DNA from 3 places in the Lysinibacillus sp. NPDC096382 genome. Region 2 is predicted to be linked to each of the others. Evidence: riboswitches for the same ligand, from Rfam matches in the RefSeq annotation. Region 2 holds a riboswitch; each other region holds the start of a gene.
The links. A riboswitch is a leader RNA that binds a small molecule or an ion and turns the genes downstream of it on or off. The one in region 2 is predicted to bind S-adenosylmethionine.

Region 1 (6,231 bases), on a different contig from region 2:
ATAAAAAGTTGGCGTCATACGCAAAAAATGCTGCATAAGGTTGCGGCGTAAAATTTTCTCTAAGTTAATAGCCCCTTCAAATAATCTGAATTGCCACACAAAATTAAGGGCATAACCCCCAATCATGATACACACGAAAATCAAAATATACTTCGTTAAAAGAGCTGGTGTCATTTCACCAGCAGTCAATATATCAATAATTGACCCTAGTAAATACGGTGGAACAACTTCTAAGCCACTCGCAATCATTAAGAGCGTAACGGCTATTGTATATTGCTTCCAGTATTTCTTGAAAAACCAGCTTAATTTACTTAAAACATCAAACATACGTTATAACCTTCTTTCTCAAGTGCTGTTAAAACTTTGCTACCCACTCTCCATAAATTTCTTGATGAAAATCATTTTTTGTACTTTGTTTCGCATACACATGCACTCCTTTTTTATGATCACTACAACACTTTTTTGCAACAAAAAAGACACATACTCCCAAAAAAAGAGCATGTGTCTCTTCATAAAAGGCAAGGAGTTACCCATGCCATTTATTTGCAACGCAAAAAAATGTTAGAAGACATGGACAATGTATGCAGTTGTACTTTGATATGATACTGGTAAAATTAACATCGTCATGCCCTCCTTTACTTAAGATTGTTATAGTGTTATTGAAGATTATCATACTTTAGAAATATTTGTCAACCAACTCACTGTTATTTTTTCTGTTTTTCAGGGAAAAATTAACGCTTTAAAGCGATGAATTGCTAAAATCCTAAAATTTAAAATAAAAAATCTATAACTTTTTGTATTGACTTTAACGCTGCGTAAACCTTTATGGTTAGTTTGTATTAACCTAAAGGAGGAAATAGACATGAATGAATTTTATCAAATGCCCTTATTTGTAAAGCTAAAAGTAAGAAATATTGAAAAGTCAAAAGAATGGTATGGGAATGTACTAAATTTCAATTCAGTATTTGATTTTTCAGATGCTAACGGAACAACTTCAATGATACATTTAAGAGGCGCAAAGTACCAAGATTTGATGTTATTACAGGATGAAGAAGTCAACACTTGTGACTCAGTCATTATTAATTTATTTTCTAGTGATATTCATAGTATTTATCAAGCTGCACTGGAAAATGAAACAAATATCATTCAAAAACCGACAGTTCAACCATGGAATGCAAAAGAATTAACTTTAGAAGATCCAGATGGATATGTTTTTACAATAACGGAAAGTGTCGATTCCAATAAAGACTTTGATACTGTCATTGACAATGTTAAAGGTCAATTATAGTAATAATAAATTATGACATGTTTGCAACAGCAAAAACACGTTACCTGTTACACTACTTGTGTTAAGTAGCTGGCAGAGTAGTAAAAAAGAATCAAGTTCAAAAAACGGTGAGTAGTATCCTTGATTTCTCACAATTTGACAATCGATTACTGTGTTAAATACAAATTTTTCAATTCTAGAAGACCCTAAACAAACAAATCTAGTTCGAAAGGGGCTTCCAGCAATTGATCGGAACAATTTTTAGATTTATCACCCAAATTTTTAAATTTATCGCTTAACTTTAATTTATCACCCTACATTTTTAACTTATCACCTAACGTTAATTTATCGCCCATCCTCCCAATAAAATTAAAGAATAGTAAACACGGAGACTGTCCCCTGCTTTCCAAAATCCATCTTTGCTACGCCAACATCCATCGGTGAAAGTTGAATAGAAGAGACACGAACGCCAAACTGAAACATCGTTTATTGTTTTGAACTTTACTGTGCGCTTTTCAAGGCATCAGCTCTATCGTTATTATTATTTTTGTATAATTGTTTTTTTCCGTTAGCGGGTTTTCTGTCAACGGATTAACCGTTGTCGGATTTCAATTGAACGTTGTAATAGTGTTTGAAATACTAAAGAGTTTCTTATTTAGAACTAAAATTTTGTTATGATATATGGACATGGACATTAACTACGAAGTATTTTGGAAGGAAAAATAAAAATCGTAAAACGGTGATATTTTCTATATATCTATAGAAAAATATCTAAAATGGTGTTCACATGATACACTTTTTAATATAGACATTTTAGTAAGGAGTCTTTACTTTGAAATCATTTTTAGCTGTTGGAATTGGCGGATTTTTGGGTGCCATCTGTCGATATAGCCTTGGTCTAGCACTTTCAAATAACGGTGGTTTTCCATTTGCGACACTTTGTATGAACTTAATTGGCTGCTTTTGTTTAGCGTGGCTATTTACTACGTTTACAAAGCGAACGCCTGTTATTATAGGAATTGGTACTGGCTTTTTTGGTGCCTTTACAACCTTTTCGACATTTTCTTTAGAAACACTATTACTTTTGCAGGATAGTAAATGGCTCCAAGCCGTTCTTTATATTTTAGCAAGTGTTTTTGGCGGTTTAGCTTGTGCATGGCTAGGATTTAAACTAGCAAAGGGGCGCATCGTATGATAATTATTGGCATCGGTGGATTTTTGGGTGCACTAACACGATTTTATCTAGGAAAATTGATTGTCCATACATACCCATGGGCAACATTTTTTATTAATATAACGGGGTCTTTTGCGCTTGGCTTTTTATTTGCGCTACATCCAAGTGATTGGATTTGGCATTTTATAGGGATTGGTTTTTTAGGAGCCTATACGACTTTTTCGACATTCGGTTTTGAATGTTTGACGCTCTTAGAGCAGCAAAAATGGAGACAAGCGATTGTTTATATAGGCATTACCGTTTTATTCGGTTTACTTTTCGCTGCTCTTGGCTTTTACCTTGTGTAGCCGCATTTTTAAAAAACTAGAGGTGATTTTTTGACACAGCCATCCATTAAACAATTACAAGCACTCGAAGCTGACATTGAACAAACACTATATAGTTTAATCGACCTAGAACTAGAAGAAAACTTTCCAGAAATGAATACACGCTTTGCACAATTACTTGCAAAGGTACAGGCGGTACAATTAATTGATTATAAGCTTGACGTCCTAGTTGACCCTCAAGCATTTGCAACAGAAACATGTACTCTACTACAAAGTTTAATAGAGGCAAAGGCTAGACCACAAAAAAGACAACGCCTCCTAACACATCGTATGATTTTAAAAATATGGCTACGTAAAAATCAACGCTTTATGACGGAATTTTTACCACAAATGTTTTAGGCGCCCCTACTTTTAAGGGCGCCTTCTTTTTCCCTTTTTAGTTGTTAAATCAAATTGTGCTGCGTTAGACTATTAAAGCCTTCAATAGCGGCACCAAAAATTCACACTTTCCTATCCTCTTACTTGTTCAATCTCCTTAATTAATATAGCTTTTAATCAAGCTTGATTAAAAATATGTTGCAAATATCGACTTTTTATTATAATATTTATTATTGTGAAAAAAAATAATATATTTGCTTCTTATCAAGAGAGATGGAGGGACTGGCCCGATGAAATCTCGGCAGCGGAACTTATGATTTAAGTTACTGTGCCAAATCCAGCAGGCAAAGGCTTGATAGATAAGAGGAGTGTTTTATAGATATAAGGCCTCTTCTTGTTGATACAAGAAGAGGCCTTTTTTCGTAAAAAGAATGGACAAAAGACGTGTCCAATTTTATTTTTGGAGGTAGACATGAAGAAAGAGAATCCATGGGCGCTGATCCCATTTGTTGTTTTTTTGATTTTATTTATTGGTTCAGGGGTTATTACAGGTGATTTTTACGCCTTCCCTGTTATTGTAGCCATTTCCATTTCAGGCGCTGTCGCTTTAGCGATGAATCGAAAAGAATCGTTTGCGCAAAAGGTTGATATTTTTTGCAAAGGCGCAGGAAATTTAAATGTCATGCTGATGGTTGTTATTTTTCTTTTGGCTGGGGCCTTTTCAGCGGTAGCAAAAGGCATGGGGGCAGTGGATTCCACTGTAAACTTTGCTTTATCGGTCGTTCCGCCAAATCTGCTTGTCGTAGGCTTATTCATCATTGCCTGCTTTATTTCCCTATCAATGGGTACATCGGTGGGGACGATTGTTGCGCTAGCGCCAATTGGAGTTGGCATAAGCGAGCATATCGAGCTTTCCATAGCTTTAGTAATGGCAGCAATTGTTGGCGGTTCAATGTTTGGCGATAATTTATCTTTTATTTCAGATACAACCATTACTGCCGTTCGTTCACAAGGTGCACAAATGAAGGATAAATTTAAGGTGAATTTTTGGATTGTGTTGCCGGCAGCTATTGTAACGAGCCTTATTTTAGGGTTCATTACAATGGGTGAAACTGCACAAGTGGAGCATTTAAGCTATAGTTGGGTAAAAATTGTTCCCTATGTTTTGGTCATTATTTTAGCGTTAGCTGGAATGAATGTTTTCCTTGTTCTGGCATCTGGGATTGTTCTCGCCGGGGCTGTTGGCTTAGCGGATGGCAGCTATCATTTAATGAGCCTTTTTCAAAAGATCGGCGAAGGAATGTCAGGCATGTATGAAATGGCATTCCTTGCGATATTAATAGCTGGAATGGTGGAGGTTATAAAGTTTAACGGAGGGATTGATTTTCTACTTCACCTTGCAACAAAAAGAATTAAATCGAAAAAAGGTGCTGAATTTGGTATTGCCGGTCTTGTAGGCCTAACTAATTTATCGACGGCCAATAACACGATTGCTATTTTAATTGCTGGTCCGCTTGCAAAAAATATTGCTGAACAGTATGAGATTGAGCCAAGAAAGTCCGCAAGTATATTAGATATTTTCTCCTGTACGATTCAAGGCCTTCTACCATACGGAGCCCAATTCCTGGCAGCCGCAAGTGTAGCCGGAATTTCACCAGTGAGCATGTTACAATACTCTTTCTATCCAGTTCTTATAGGAATTTGCGGAACCATCGCTATCCTCATCGGATACCCGAAAGGAAAGAAAGCCTAAGCTTCATACTTAAAAAACATTGATTTACCACTAAATTATTCCAATTGTTTTGAAATAATCAAAACAATTGGATTTTTTTGAGGCTATTCATTTTTTTGTGATAGAGATAATACCTAAAAGTTACAAATTACACTTTCTCATTAGTACTTCGTAACGTCTATATTTGACCATAAATCCAATTCCAAGAATAGGTCCAATCGCTAATATTGTAAAGACCCACTCCCAACCTATGATCCTCTGTATAATCGGGATTAGGTTTATTGAAAATATAGTAAGTAAGAAACCAATACACATTTGAAAAGTAAGGGCTGTACCTACATAATCAACATCGGCTATTTCTGAAACTGCAGCAGAAAATTGGGCGGAATCAGATATGATAGACATCCCCCAAATCATGGAGATTATTAACGTTAACCAAATATACTGCCCAAATGTAAAACCTATTACTAGCGAACAGATAGCACTAATAAACATAGAAATAATCGTTAAATTGGCTCTTCCGATTTTATCCGAGATTAGTCCTCCTATCACACAACCAATCCCTCCAGCAATTCCTATTGAAATAAAGGAGGATAATGCAATAAACCAATGAGGAATTTCTGGTGAATAAGTTAAAAAACTAGCTGTCAAAAAAGCTGGAAGCCATGTCCACATCGCATACAATTCCCACATATGCCCGAAATAACCGTAGTTCGCAAGCATTACCGGTTTATTCAAAACAACTTTTTTTATTAATTTTAAAGAGAAAGGCGATTTATTGGGTACAATCGGTGCATCTTCTAAAATATAAGTAACTATTATAGCCGATAATAAAGCCAATCCTGAAGTACTAATTATCACGAGTTTCCAATTTAACGAAGAGAAAAACATAACTACAAAATGTGGTAATGATGATCCTAATGTTAATGCAGCTATTAAGACTCCGATTGCAAACCCACGTTTTTGTGGAAACCATTGTGATAAAATTTTCACTGCTATTGGATAGACACCGGCAAGAGTTATTCCAGTTAAAATTCTAAGTAGAATACCTAAAAAAGCGTAATGGACTAGAATTAGTAAGACATTTAATATTGCGCCTAGAAAAACTGAAATCGCAAAAATCTTTCGGGAATTAAAGCGGTCCGCTACCCCAAAATAGGAACTAAACAATGATCCTATTACAAAGCCAATAGGAATAGCAGCTGAAAGCCAAGCTTCTGAATTGGAGCTAAGGTTCCAAATTTCAATTAATTCGGGTGCAATCACAGATGCACTAAACCACAAGCTTAATGCAAATAATTCTGATAATCCAATCCATACCAATGCTCTCCAAGAACCATGAATCATAATATCC
Region 2 (6,231 bases):
GCGATGGATAGAAGATAGATCGAAAGAAAGAAGAGTCGAAGTGATCGAAAGAATGATCAAAGCGACGGATAGAACCGTCAAAGTCGTGGATAGAGCAGCCGAAATCGTGGATAGAACCGTCAAAGTCGTGGAAAGAACGGCCGAAATCGTGGATAGCCCTAACAGAGTGACGGAAAGAAGCGTCAAAGCGACGGAAAGCACCCCCGAAGTGACAGGTAGAAGAAAGAGCGACGGAAAGCCGCCTCGAAATGCCGGATAAAACAGTCGGAGCGACGGATCGCCACCCCGTAATGCAGGACTGCTTTAATTTTGAATGAATGACGTACGCTGCTTTTAGCGTTCATCAGTATTAATTCATTTACAGTTGGCTCCATCCTTTTTCACCAATGTGATATCACGTAGTCCTTTTATAGATATTGCCCCCGCTAATGCGATAGAAACTTTTAATTCATCATATAAATTCGTCATTACTTTTTCGATTCCTTGCTGTCCTTCTAATGCAAGTCCGTAGACGAAGGGACGACCAATGGCAACAGCATCTGCTCCTAAAGCGAGTGCCTTAAGGGCATCCATTCCACGATACACACCGCTATCTAAAATAACAGGAATTTGTCCCTTTACAGCTTTCACAATGCCAGGAAGTGCATCAAGTGAACCAATTACGCCATCCAATTGGCGGCCACCATGGTTGGATACGATAATTCCGTCAATGCCGTTTTCTATAGCTAGTTTTGCGTCTTCAGGATGTAAGATCCCCTTTAACAAAATAGGGAGATTCGAACGGCGCTTTAATTCACGTACATTGTCCCAATTTAATGTTGGATGGAATATATTTTGCAACACGCCTTGTATATATGACTCGAATGAATCATCTGGTAAGGAAGCGGTAAAAACAGGGTCATTCATATAGTTTCCTCGTGCATACCCAAGCTTTAATGGTGAAAATTGATTACGAACATCTTCTTCACGCCAGCCAAGCATGACTGTATCTACAGTTAAAACGATAGCCTCAAAACCAGCAGCCTCGGCTCGAGCGGCCATGCTATAGGCAATTTCCTCATTTGTTGACCAATATAATTGAAACCATTTAGTAGCAGTGGGAGCTGTTTGTGCCACATCCTCGAGTGCATAACTTGAAACTGTGCTTTGAATATAAGGGATTTTTAGTTGATCAGCTGCACGTGCAACGGCTAGCTCTCCTTCGTCATGCGCCATTTTGTTCATGCCAACAGGGGCAAATAAGAACGGAGTTGGAAATACTTTTCCGAACAGTTCAATCGATGTATCAATACTTGAAACATCTTGTAAAAAGCGTGGAATGATAGAGTATTTTTCAAAGGCTGTACGGTTATTTCTTAATGTTTGCTCACCGCCAGCGCCTGAACGGATGTAACCAAACGGACCAGCTTCCAATTTTTCTGCAACTGCCTTTTCTAAATCTGTAAAGCAAATAGGGAAGGGGGCCTGTGCATTAATATTTTTTAACAGTAGATCGCTATGTGTTGTCTTTGTCATCGTAAACCTCCTACTAATCTTTCTTTAACTTCGCAGCAAAGCGGTTACCTAGTGATTGAATACTCTGCACAAGGATGATTAAGATAAACACTGTCGCATACATCACATCGACCTCATAGCGTAAATGGCCATAACGGTATGCGAGATCACCTAGACCACCAGCACCAACCATTCCTGCCATTGCTGTTGCTCCTATAAGACCGATTGTGGCAATCGTTAAACCTAAAATAATGGATGGGCGAGCCTCACGTAATAAGACGTTCCAAATAATATGACGACGTTTAATACCCATTGCTGTATAAGCTTCCACAACACCTGGATCAACTTCTAAAAGTGCTGTTTCCATAAGTCGCGCAATATAAGGCGCTGTATAAACAACAAGCGGCACAATAACACCTTTTACACCAATAGTTGTGCCGACGATTAGCTTCGTGAATGGTAAAATGAAAAATAGTAAAATAATGAACGGTACAGAGCGAATAATATTAATAAATAAATTGAAAAATTGGTAGAGAAATTTATTTTCAAACGATTGCCCCGGGCGAGTTAAAACGATTAAAAGCCCCAAAGGGATCCCAATTAAAATAGAAAAGAATAATGAAATCCCAACCATTTGGAAGGTTTCGAGAATGGATTTCCCAATAACACCTGACCAATCTGCAAAGAAGCTTTGAATGCTATTCATTTAATTCGCCTCCTAATTCTTCAACGCTTACCCCGTTTTCTGTAAAATACTTAAGTGCTTTTTCTACGATATGTGCTTCACCGTGTAGATGCACGACAATATTACCGACAATGCCGTTTTTTAATTCTATGATATTGGCTGATAAAATATTTGGTTGTACATCATAAACTTTACTCACTTCTGCTAGTAATGGTTTCCCTGTACTTTCACCAAGGAATGTTAAACGAATAACACTTCCCGAAACATTTAATTGCTTGATAAGAGAAGGGGATAAATTACGTTGAGAAATGGTATTTAAAAATTTTCGTGTTGTTGGATGCTGAGGCTTCGAAAATAGTTCTATAGCAGAGCCATATTCCACAACCGCCCCTGATTCAAGAACGGATACAGCATCGCAAATTTTTTGAATAACATTCATTTCATGTGTAATAAGTAAAATAGTGATGCCTAGCTCACGATTAATTTTCAAGAGAAGCTCAAGAATGGCGTCCGTTGTTTCGGGATCGAGTGCACTTGTCGCTTCATCACTAAGCAAAATCTCGGGCTCTTGGGCTAGGGCACGCGCAATAGCGACACGTTGCTTTTGACCACCTGAAAGCTGACTAGGATAGCTATCCAATTTCTCCGTTAGGCCAACAATTTCTGCATATTTTGTAACGCGTTTTTTTACTTCAGAGTCGTTATAGCCAAGAAGCTTTAATGGTACCGAGATATTGTTGTAAACAGTCGCTGTTTTTAAAAGGTTAAAATGCTGGAAGATCATCCCGATTTTTTGCCGAGTTTTGCGAAGGTCGTTTAGAGAAAGGGAAGTAATATCTACATGATCGATTAATACCTTTCCTGTTGTCGGACGTTCTAATAAATTCACACAGCGAATAAGGGTACTCTTTCCTGCACCACTGTAGCCAATAACCCCATGAATTTCACCTTTTTTGACATGCAGGTTAATACCATCTACTGCTTTGACGATACCATTTTTAGTTTTAAATTCTTTTGTTATATTTTCTAGTTGAATCATACGGTGATATCTCCTTTCTAAGTCCTTCTATAAAGCAAGAATCTGCTAGCTTTCCTGTAGGAGTCTCGCAGATTCTTGATTTTATGAAAGAAACTTAATCGTCACTTACCAGCTTGAAATTACAGAGCCTTGGAATTTTTCTTCAATAAATTTGTGTACCTCATCAGATTGATAAGCTTCAACAAATTTTTTGATCGTTGGGTCATCTTTGTTTTCAGCACGTACCACAATGTAATTCACATATGGAGAGTCCGTAGATTCTAAAAGAATGGAGTCTTTTTTAGGATTAATGCCAGCATCAAGAGCGAAGTTTGTATTAATGGCAGCTACATCTACTTCACTAAGCTGTTTAGGAATTTGTGCAGCCTCTAATTCAATGAATTTCAAATTCTTTTTGTTTTCTTCCACATCGCGAATAGATGCTGTTAAGTCTGCACCGTCTTTTAATTTAATATAGCCTGCCTTTTGAAGTACAAATAGTGCACGAGCCCCGTTCGTTGGATCATTCGGTAATCCGAACGTTGCACCATCTGGAACGTCATCGAATGATTTATATTTCTCGGAGTATATGCCTAGAGGATTTAAAATTGTTTTTCCAACTGGCACTAAATCTGTATTGTGATCTTTGTTAAATGTATCGAGGAATGGCTTGTGTTGATAACTGTTTACATCAAGATCGCCCTCTACTAACGATGTATTTGGTAAAACATAATCAGAGAAAGATTTTAGTTCTACCTCTAAGCCATTTTCTTTGGCAACTTTCGCTACAACCTCAGCAATTTGTTCGTGCGGACCAGAAGTTACACCTACTACAATCTTATTTTCATTAATAGTCTTACGTTGACTATCTTTACTATTTTCTTTAGTACCACAGCCCATTAATGCTGCTACTAATGTAAGACTTGCTAAACCTAATAAAATCTTGTTGTTCTTTTTCATGAAACATACCTCCAAAGTTGTTTTATCGGTAATAAAAATAAAAAAACTCTCTTAAAAAATTAAGAGAGGCTCATGAAAAATTGTCCTCTCTTATCTTTCAAACGATAATCGTTTGCAGGATTTAGCACCTTCCTTGAAAAAGGAGGTTGCCGAGCTTCATAGGGCCAGTCCCTCAGCTACTCTTGATAAGAGATTTATAATATTTTTTTGTAAATCCGATAGAACTAATATAAATTATAGGATATGGTAAGTCAATTGAATTTTTAAAATTTTTTATTTTATTATAATATTTAGTCGCGAAAGAATCCGCTAGAAGAAGGGGTGGGGTAAGCAAGAGAGAGAAAAAACTGTCCCATAGCAAGTTTGAGCTAATGGAACAGTTTTTGATTGAAATGTTCAGGAGCTAAATAAGTTTAATTTTTCAATTCTGCTGATCGCTTCACGTAAGCGGTCTTCGCTAACAAGTAAACCAACCCGTACATAGCCTTCACCATATTGACCGAAGCCATTGCCTGCAGCTACTGCGATATCAGCTTTGTCGAGCAATATATCGGCAAATTGTTCACTCGTAAAACCTAGTGGAACAGGGAGCCATGCAAAAAAAGAGCCTCTCGGTGCTGTTACTTGCCAACCAATTCGCTGGGCTTCTTCGATCAGGACGTTTCGTCGACGCTCATAAGTCGCTCTTAGCTTATCTGCGCAACTCTGGGAAGCAGTAAGTGCAACTGCCGCGGCTTGTTGTACGGCAGGAAATTGACTACAAAAAAGATGATCTTGAATACGGTTAATGGCTGCGACAATGTCGGGGTTACCAATTGCAAAACCAATGCGCCAGCCTGCCATATTATACGTTTTGGATAATGTATACATTTCGATACCGACATCTTTAGCACCATCAGCTTGCAGGAAGCTGATAGGTTTATCGCCGTCAAATCCAATCGCTCCGTAGGCAAAATCATGTACGACGATAATGTTGTGCTCTTTTGCAAAGCGTACTGTTTCCTCGAAAAATTCAAATGTTGCAGTACCGCCAGTTGGATTATTCGGGTAATTCAAGTACAGCAACTTCGTCTTTTCTTTTACTTCATCGGATAAAGCATTATAATCTGGCAGGAAATCATTTTCTGCGAAAAGAGGCATAACTTCAAAATTAACATCACCTAATACGACACCAGATAAGTAATCTGGATATCCAGGATCAGGTAATAGCATAGTGTCACCGGGGTTTAAAACAGCTAACGGTAGCTCAACAAGGCCAATTTTCGTACCACCGAGAATAGCAACCTCTGTTTCAGGGTCAATGTCCACATTGTATTCACGTTTGTAGAAGCTTGCTGCTGCTTGGCGTAATTCTGCTATGCCACGAAATGGAGAGTATTGATGAGTTTGAGGATTTTCTGCCGCCTCCTGTAATGCTTTAATAATGTGTGAAGGGGTGGGTTGATCTGGATTACCTTGACCAAGATTGATAACATCACGTCCTTCAGCAAGAGCAGCGTTTACTTTTTGCACAAGTGCTGCAAAAAATTGAGTTGGGAGTTGCTGTAGTTTTTTTGAGAATTCCATGCACGTCCACCTTTTTCAGAATATAATAATTATTGAAGATATGATGCACATAATATTACTTTTTTTAGTAATTGTCTAGAGTATTTTCAGTTAATTAAAAATCAAAAGTGACCAAAATGAGGTGGGAAAATTGAACAAAGTCTCGTATTTTATCATCAATGCTTTTACTACAGAGCTTTACAAGGGAAATCCCGCAGCAGTATGTTTACTTGATTCAACGATACCTGAGTCGACCATGCAGAAAATTGCTCAAGAGATCCCAGTACCGACAACAGCTTTTGTTCAAAGGAAGGATAATAATTTTTTTCTTAGATGGTTTACGCCGGCAAAGGAAATACCGATTTGTGGACATGGAACAATCGCTAGCGCTTTTTTACTCTGGAAACAAGGGATTGTACCTATCAATTCTTCGATTATATTCCAGACTGTAAGTGGCCCTTTGCAAGCAAATTGGTTCAATGAATTAGTTGAAATAACAATTCAAAAGTATCAGTTAGAAGAGATTGAA
Region 3 (6,231 bases), on a different contig from region 2:
ATTAACATATGGATATAAATGCGAAACAGCATATTCTCTCTTTACATGGCGTCGTAAATCAGCTGGAAGAAAGACAGATGCTTCCTTTACTGTACGCACAGGCTTTATAATTATTTCTTTTGCAGGGCGAGCCGCTCTTTTTTCGTCTGCCTCTAAGCGTTTTTCACGAGATTCCTTAATTTCAGCTAAGAAATCGGCACGTGTATCTGTCCCCATTAACCGATTTGCCTGCTCTAATCCTTGCATCGCATCCTTTGAATAAATGACAGGTCCATTATATTCGCCGGCAATTTTTGTTTCAGTAAAGCGACGAGATAATGCCGCTCCCCCTACTAAAATAGGTACGTCAATACCCGCTTCTTTGAAATCCTGAGCAGTAATAACCATTTGCTGTGCTGATTTTACAAGTAAGCCTGAAAGCCCGATGAAATCCGGCTTCTCCTTGCGAATCGCTTCTATTAACTGAGAAGGTGTTACTTTAATACCCAGATCAATGACCTTATAGCCATTATTACTTAAAATAATATCGACAAGGTTTTTCCCAATATCATGCACATCGCCCTTTACAGTAGCAAGTACCATTTTCCCCTTACCAGCACTCTCTTCATTTTTCTCCATAAATTGCTCTAAATGCGCTACTGCTGCCTTCATAACCCCTGCTGATTGTAATACCTCTGCTACGATTAGTTGATTATCGTTAAATAAACGCCCAACTTCTGCCATTCCATCCATTAAAGGACCATTAATAATCTCAAGCGATGTTTCGAAAATTTCACGAGCCGCATCTAAATCGTCAATAAGCCCTTCCTTTGTACCCTCTAAAATATAGTAGGCTAAGCGACCTTCTACTGTTTTCGGAATATCCGCCTCTGTTTTTTCTTTCTTTTTATCACGATAGAAATCTGTGAAGACAGCTAAAGTTTCATCATTTGTATTAAAGAGTAAATCATTTGCTAGCTTAATTTCCTCCTCTGGAATGGATGCATAACGTTCTAGCTTCTCCGTATTAACAATTGCATAATCTAAACCAGCCTGTGTACAGTGATATAAATATACGGCATTCAGTACTTCACGACCTACTGGTGGCAATCCGAACGAAATATTACTTACACCAAGCACCGTTAATGTACGTGGCATTTTCTCCTTAATAAGGCGAATACCTTCCACCGTTTCAAGTGCCGAGCCAATATATTGCTCATCTCCTGTACCTACTGGGAACATTAATGGGTCAAAAATAATATCTTCAGGAGCAATACCCCATTTTTCTGTTAACAATTTATATGAACGTTCAGCAATTTCTAGCTTGCGATGTCGATCAACCGCCATGCCTTGCTCATCAATTGTACCTACAACTAAAGAAGCTCCATATTTTTTTACTAGCGGTAAAACAGCGTCAAAACGCTCCTCGCCATCCTCTAGGTTAATAGAATTAATGATAGTTTTCCCTTGAGAAAACTTAAGTGCTTCCTCAATTACTTTTTCATCTGTCGAGTCAATCACAAGAGGTACTTTTACTTTTTTTACAACCTCCTGCATAAAGCCACGCATATCCGCCAGTTCATCGCGGTCAGGATTTGCTAAACAAATATCGATCACATGTGCTCCATTTTTCACCTGAGCACGCGCGATTTCTGCCGCTTCCTCAAACTTCCCATCAATAATTAAATTTTTAAACTTACGAGAACCGATAACATTTGTCCGTTCTCCAATAAATAATGGACGCATAGAGTCGTCATAAACCAATGGCTCGATCCCTGATACTACATGACCATGCGTAACATCTGGTAATTGGCGCGGCTTTTCGCCCTTTAGCACCTCTCTGATAGCCGCAATATGTGCTGGCGTTGTACCGCAGCAACCTCCGACAATATTTAGCCAGCCCTTTTCTGCAAAGCCTTTTAGCTTTTGTGACAATGATTCAGGTGACTCATGATAGCAGCCTTCCTCATCCGGTAAACCTGCATTCGGGTAACAGCTAATATAGCCTGTTGAAAGCTCTGCTAGTGAACGAATATGATCAGTCATAAACTCTGGTCCAGTCGCACAGTTTAAGCCAACTGACAATGGCTTAATATGCTCGATGGAAATGTAAAAAGCATCAATTGTTTGGCCGGCCAGTGTCGTTCCCATCGGTTCAATTGTTCCGGATATCATCACAGGTAGCTCTTTTTCAGTTGCCTTAAAAGCACGAGATATCCCCAATGTTCCCGCCTTAACATTCAACATATCCTGACTAGTTTCTAACAACAGAACGTCCGCCCCGGCTTCGATTAATGACTTTGCTTGAACATAAAAGTTTTCCTCTAGCTCATCAAATGTAATTCCACCTGTAACCGACAGGGTTTTTGTAGTTGGTCCCATCGCTCCCGCTACAAAACGTGGCCAATCGGATGTTGACAACTCCTCTACTACTTTGCGTGCAATTTCTACAGCACGTTTGTTGATTTCTTCTGCCTTCGCACCTAGATCATATTCATTTAATACAAGTGGTGTACCCCCAAATGTATTTGTACAAATAATATCTGCTCCAGCCTCTAAATATTTTCTATGTACCTTTTCAAGCACATCTGGTCTAGTTAGCACAAGATTTTCATTACAGCCATCATATTCCTCTCCGCCAAAATCCTCTGCCGATAAATTTTCATTTTGTAGCATTGTTCCCATTGCGCCATCAAGAATTAATATTCGTTTCTCTAGTTGCTCTTCAATCATGTGCTTAGCCATTTATACTTACCCCTTTTTTCTTTTCATCCAATTGCTCAATAACTTTCATTAATTCTAGCGTCATATCATAGCGTAAAAATGGTGTGATGAGGTAAATACCATTGAAATATTCCGCTGCTACTTCTACTAATTCTTTAGCAATTGCAATTCCTTCTAGTGTTGCGCGTTCCTTATCATCACCACAAGCCTTCATACGTGCTAACGCATCATCAGAAAGTTTGATGCCTGGTACTTCATGATGTAAGAACTCCGCACTTTTATAGCTCGTTACTGGCATAATACCTATATAAATTGGAGTTTCTAAATGCTTTGTCGCCTCGTGAATTTCCACGATTTTTTCCTTTGTATAAACAGGCTGTGAAATAAAATAATCTGCTCCATGTTCAATTTTCTTTTCTAATCGAGAGACAGCGCGATCCAGTACACGTACATTAGGATTAAATGCAGCCGCTACAGAGAAATTTGCCTTTTTACGAAGCGGTTTCCCTGAGAACGAAACACCTTCATTTAACTGTTTTATTAATTGGATTAGCTCCATTGACGATACGTCATAAACGCTAGTTGCTCCTGGGAAATCGCCTACCTTTGTCGGATCTCCAGTAACCGCTAAAACATCATGAATCCCTAGTGCATTTAATCCCATTAAATGTGATTGAAGTCCAATTAAATTACGATCTCGGCATGTTATATGGGTTAAAGGGCGTATCCCGTGCGTTTCTTTCAGTAAGGCACCCATTGCGACATTGCTAATCCTTGGAGAAGCGAGTGAATTATCTGCCATCATGACTACATCCGCGCCCGCCTCATATATTTTTTTTGCGCCTTTAATAAAGCCTTCTATTTCTAAATGTCTTGGTGTATCTAACTCCACAATAACCGAGCGTTCACGTTTTACTTTTTCATGTAATGGCTCATAATTTGCTGGCTCTGCCTCACGAACAATCTCTATTTTTTCTGGCTTTGTATACTTTTCCTCAACCGGGGATAGCTCCTCTAAGTACTTTTTCGCTGCAGCAATATGCTTTGGTGTCGTACCACAACAGCCACCAATTAAACGAACCCCTTGATCACGAAGCTCTACAGCTGCTCGACCAAAATAATCAGCCTCCGACTCATAAACGACACGCCCATCCTCTAAATCAAGAAGAGAGGCGTTCGGATACGCTGACATAAATGCCTGCTTAGGAAGCTCTACCCCTTCAAATGCTTGGATAGTATGGTGAGGACCTAAGCGACAGTTAACACCTACGATATCAGCACCTAACGCTTCAAGTTCATGTAAGGCGTTATTTAAGCTCATTCCATTTTGTAATATTCCGGGTTCATGCATAGAAACTTGAGCAATAATCGGTAATTTCGTTTTAGCTCGTAGCATTGATAAAGTCGCTGTTAGCTCTTCAAAATCATAATAGGTTTCAAGTAAAAGGCCATCTGGATTTCCTGCAAGTAAAACCGTTGCCTGCTCATCAATGGTTGCTAAAATTTCCTCTAACGTTGCATCACTTTTTCGAATACCACGGATTCCCCCAATAGTACCCAAAACAAATTGCCCACCATCTGTTGCTGCACGTTTTGCAATCGTTATAGCGGCTTCATTATACTGCTGTACACGAGATTCTAATCCATAGCGGGCTAATTTTATGGCATTAGCTCCGTAAGTATTCGTCTGAATAATATCGGCACCAGCAGCTATATATTCTCTATGAATCTTTTCAATTAATTCAGGTCTCTGTACATTCATTTCCTCATGACAGTACTCCAAACCATAGCCGTATAAAACTGTACCAATTGCACCATCTGCTGTAAGAACATGTGTTTTTAACCTTTCAAGCAATCCCATAAAACTAACCTCTCTTTCTTTTTCTATCAATTATGCCTCGGCATAATTCGTCCTGAATTGGGCTTTGTGCTTTGGCCTGCACGCTGCAGGTCAGTTAGCCGTTATCGCATGGATGCGATAATATTAACCTACTATCCTCTAAGAACTCCTTGCCGATTCCGTGACATCCGCCGAAGGCTTTAGGTCAACATGAAGTTGGTCACTCAGTCGTTGCCACAGGACGTGGCGTTCTTAGACTGAGTTCCTCTATTTCGGCGGATGTTTGGACACCCGCCGAAAATAGTTAAAATAAAAAAGCCTTCTTTCACAAAAAAAGAAGGCTTTTACGTTTCGTAATTGTTTTCCTTCTCATCTTCGACACACGGTCTTCTGGATTTAGCACCTGACAATAAGTTGGTTGCTGAAGCTTCATAGGGCCAGTCCCTCTGCTTCTCTTGATAAGAATTTAGTATGAATTTTTTAAATAATTAAAAGAATCATATCGTTTACGAACGATTGAGTCAAGACTATTTCACTGAACAAAGGATAATTTTTACGAAATTTATAAAATTTTGATTTATATTAAACAATTACGATAGTTTTTCTACAAGTTCCTCACCAATTTTTTTACCATTTTGAATACACGCACCTATGCCTACTCCGAAATAAGAGCACCCCGCTATTGATAAGTTCGGATAGTTTTTCTCAAGCTCTTGTAAGAGACCTTGCAACGCTTCACGATGTGCCAAGTCGTACTTCGGCATCTGGTCGATCCATTTTGTCACGTCAACAATAGTTGGTTTTTCCTCAATCCCTAAACTTTTTCTTACATCCTCTAGAGCAACAGCTGCTAACCCTTCATCTGACATCAAACGCAATTTCTCATACTCAGGGTTAATGCTCTTATAAAAAAGCCGTACAAGTAATTTTCCTTCTGCTGAAGTGTGTTTCCACTTGCGGCTTGTCCACGTTGCTGCATTACAGATAACATCCGAATTATGTGACACAATATAGCCTGTTCCATCTGCAGGTAATCTATTATCGGGAACATCAAATCCTAAATAAATCGTAATGGCGGATGCAGTATTAAATCGTTCAAAATAGCCGTTCAAAGATTCATCCTGTAATAAGCTTTGTACCGCTTCATTTGGCAGTGCCAATACAACATGATTCGCTTCAATCATTTTACCGTTTGCTAACGTAACAGCGTATAGATTCTCCTGCTTTTTAACACTAGTAGTAGCAATCCCTTTTATAATTTCTACATCCGTTAATGTTTCTTCAAGTCGATCAATTAGTGACGATAAACCATTTTTAAATGAAATAAATTTTTTATTGGCAGCTTTCACAAATTGTTCCCTGTTTGCATCGAAACCTTTAATAATACTACCGTAATCGTTTTTGTAATCGATTAAATACGGTAAAGTAGAAGCAATTGAAAGTTGATTTAAATCTCCAGAATATACACCTGCAAGTACCGGTGCTATTTGGTTTTGAACAAGCTCTTCACCTAAATAATACGTTAAAAATTCACCAATCGAGCTTTCCTTTGTAAACCTTTCATTCGGCATTGTTAAATCCTTTAACACTTCTTTTTTACCTTCCTCTGATACAAGCGTACTTTCCTCGAGAGATTGTAAGCTCATAGGAATACCGAACGTTGAGTCTGCTGGGATGGCATGTAGCTC

Region 1: linked by a shared signal. The riboswitch ahead of ACIQZA_RS12880 (Na+/H+ antiporter NhaC family protein) and the one ahead of ACIQZA_RS22220 (MetQ/NlpA family ABC transporter substrate-binding protein) in region 2 are both predicted to bind S-adenosylmethionine.
Region 3: linked by a shared signal. The riboswitch ahead of ACIQZA_RS22895 (bifunctional homocysteine S-methyltransferase/methylenetetrahydrofolate reductase) and the one ahead of ACIQZA_RS22220 (MetQ/NlpA family ABC transporter substrate-binding protein) in region 2 are both predicted to bind S-adenosylmethionine.

Annotation. Positions count from the first base shown of each region.
Region 1 is NZ_JBIWFC010000008.1:8,700-14,930, forward strand. Features, by position in the region: gene ACIQZA_RS12855 (ABC transporter ATP-binding protein) at 1-327, opposite strand, end outside; gene ACIQZA_RS12860 (VOC family protein) at 863-1,288, shown strand; gene crcB (fluoride efflux transporter CrcB) at 2,100-2,462, shown strand; gene crcB (fluoride efflux transporter CrcB) at 2,459-2,788, shown strand; gene ACIQZA_RS12875 (hypothetical protein) at 2,819-3,166, shown strand; SAM riboswitch class I at 3,404-3,511, shown strand; gene ACIQZA_RS12880 (Na+/H+ antiporter NhaC family protein) at 3,618-4,898, shown strand; gene ACIQZA_RS12885 (MFS transporter) at 5,019-6,224, opposite strand.
Region 2 is NZ_JBIWFC010000022.1:55,920-62,150, forward strand. Features, by position in the region: gene ACIQZA_RS22205 (alpha-hydroxy acid oxidase) at 355-1,515, opposite strand; gene ACIQZA_RS22210 (methionine ABC transporter permease) at 1,529-2,200, opposite strand; gene ACIQZA_RS22215 (methionine ABC transporter ATP-binding protein) at 2,193-3,218, opposite strand; gene ACIQZA_RS22220 (MetQ/NlpA family ABC transporter substrate-binding protein) at 3,324-4,157, opposite strand; SAM riboswitch class I at 4,245-4,349, opposite strand; gene ACIQZA_RS22225 (pyridoxal phosphate-dependent aminotransferase) at 4,554-5,723, opposite strand; gene ACIQZA_RS22230 (PhzF family phenazine biosynthesis protein) at 5,854-6,231, shown strand, end outside.
Region 3 is NZ_JBIWFC010000024.1:35,678-41,908, reverse strand. Features, by position in the region: gene metH (methionine synthase) at 1-2,724, opposite strand, end outside; gene ACIQZA_RS22895 (bifunctional homocysteine S-methyltransferase/methylenetetrahydrofolate reductase) at 2,717-4,564, opposite strand; SAM riboswitch class I at 4,910-5,008, opposite strand; gene ACIQZA_RS22890 (protoporphyrinogen oxidase) at 5,134-6,231, opposite strand, start outside.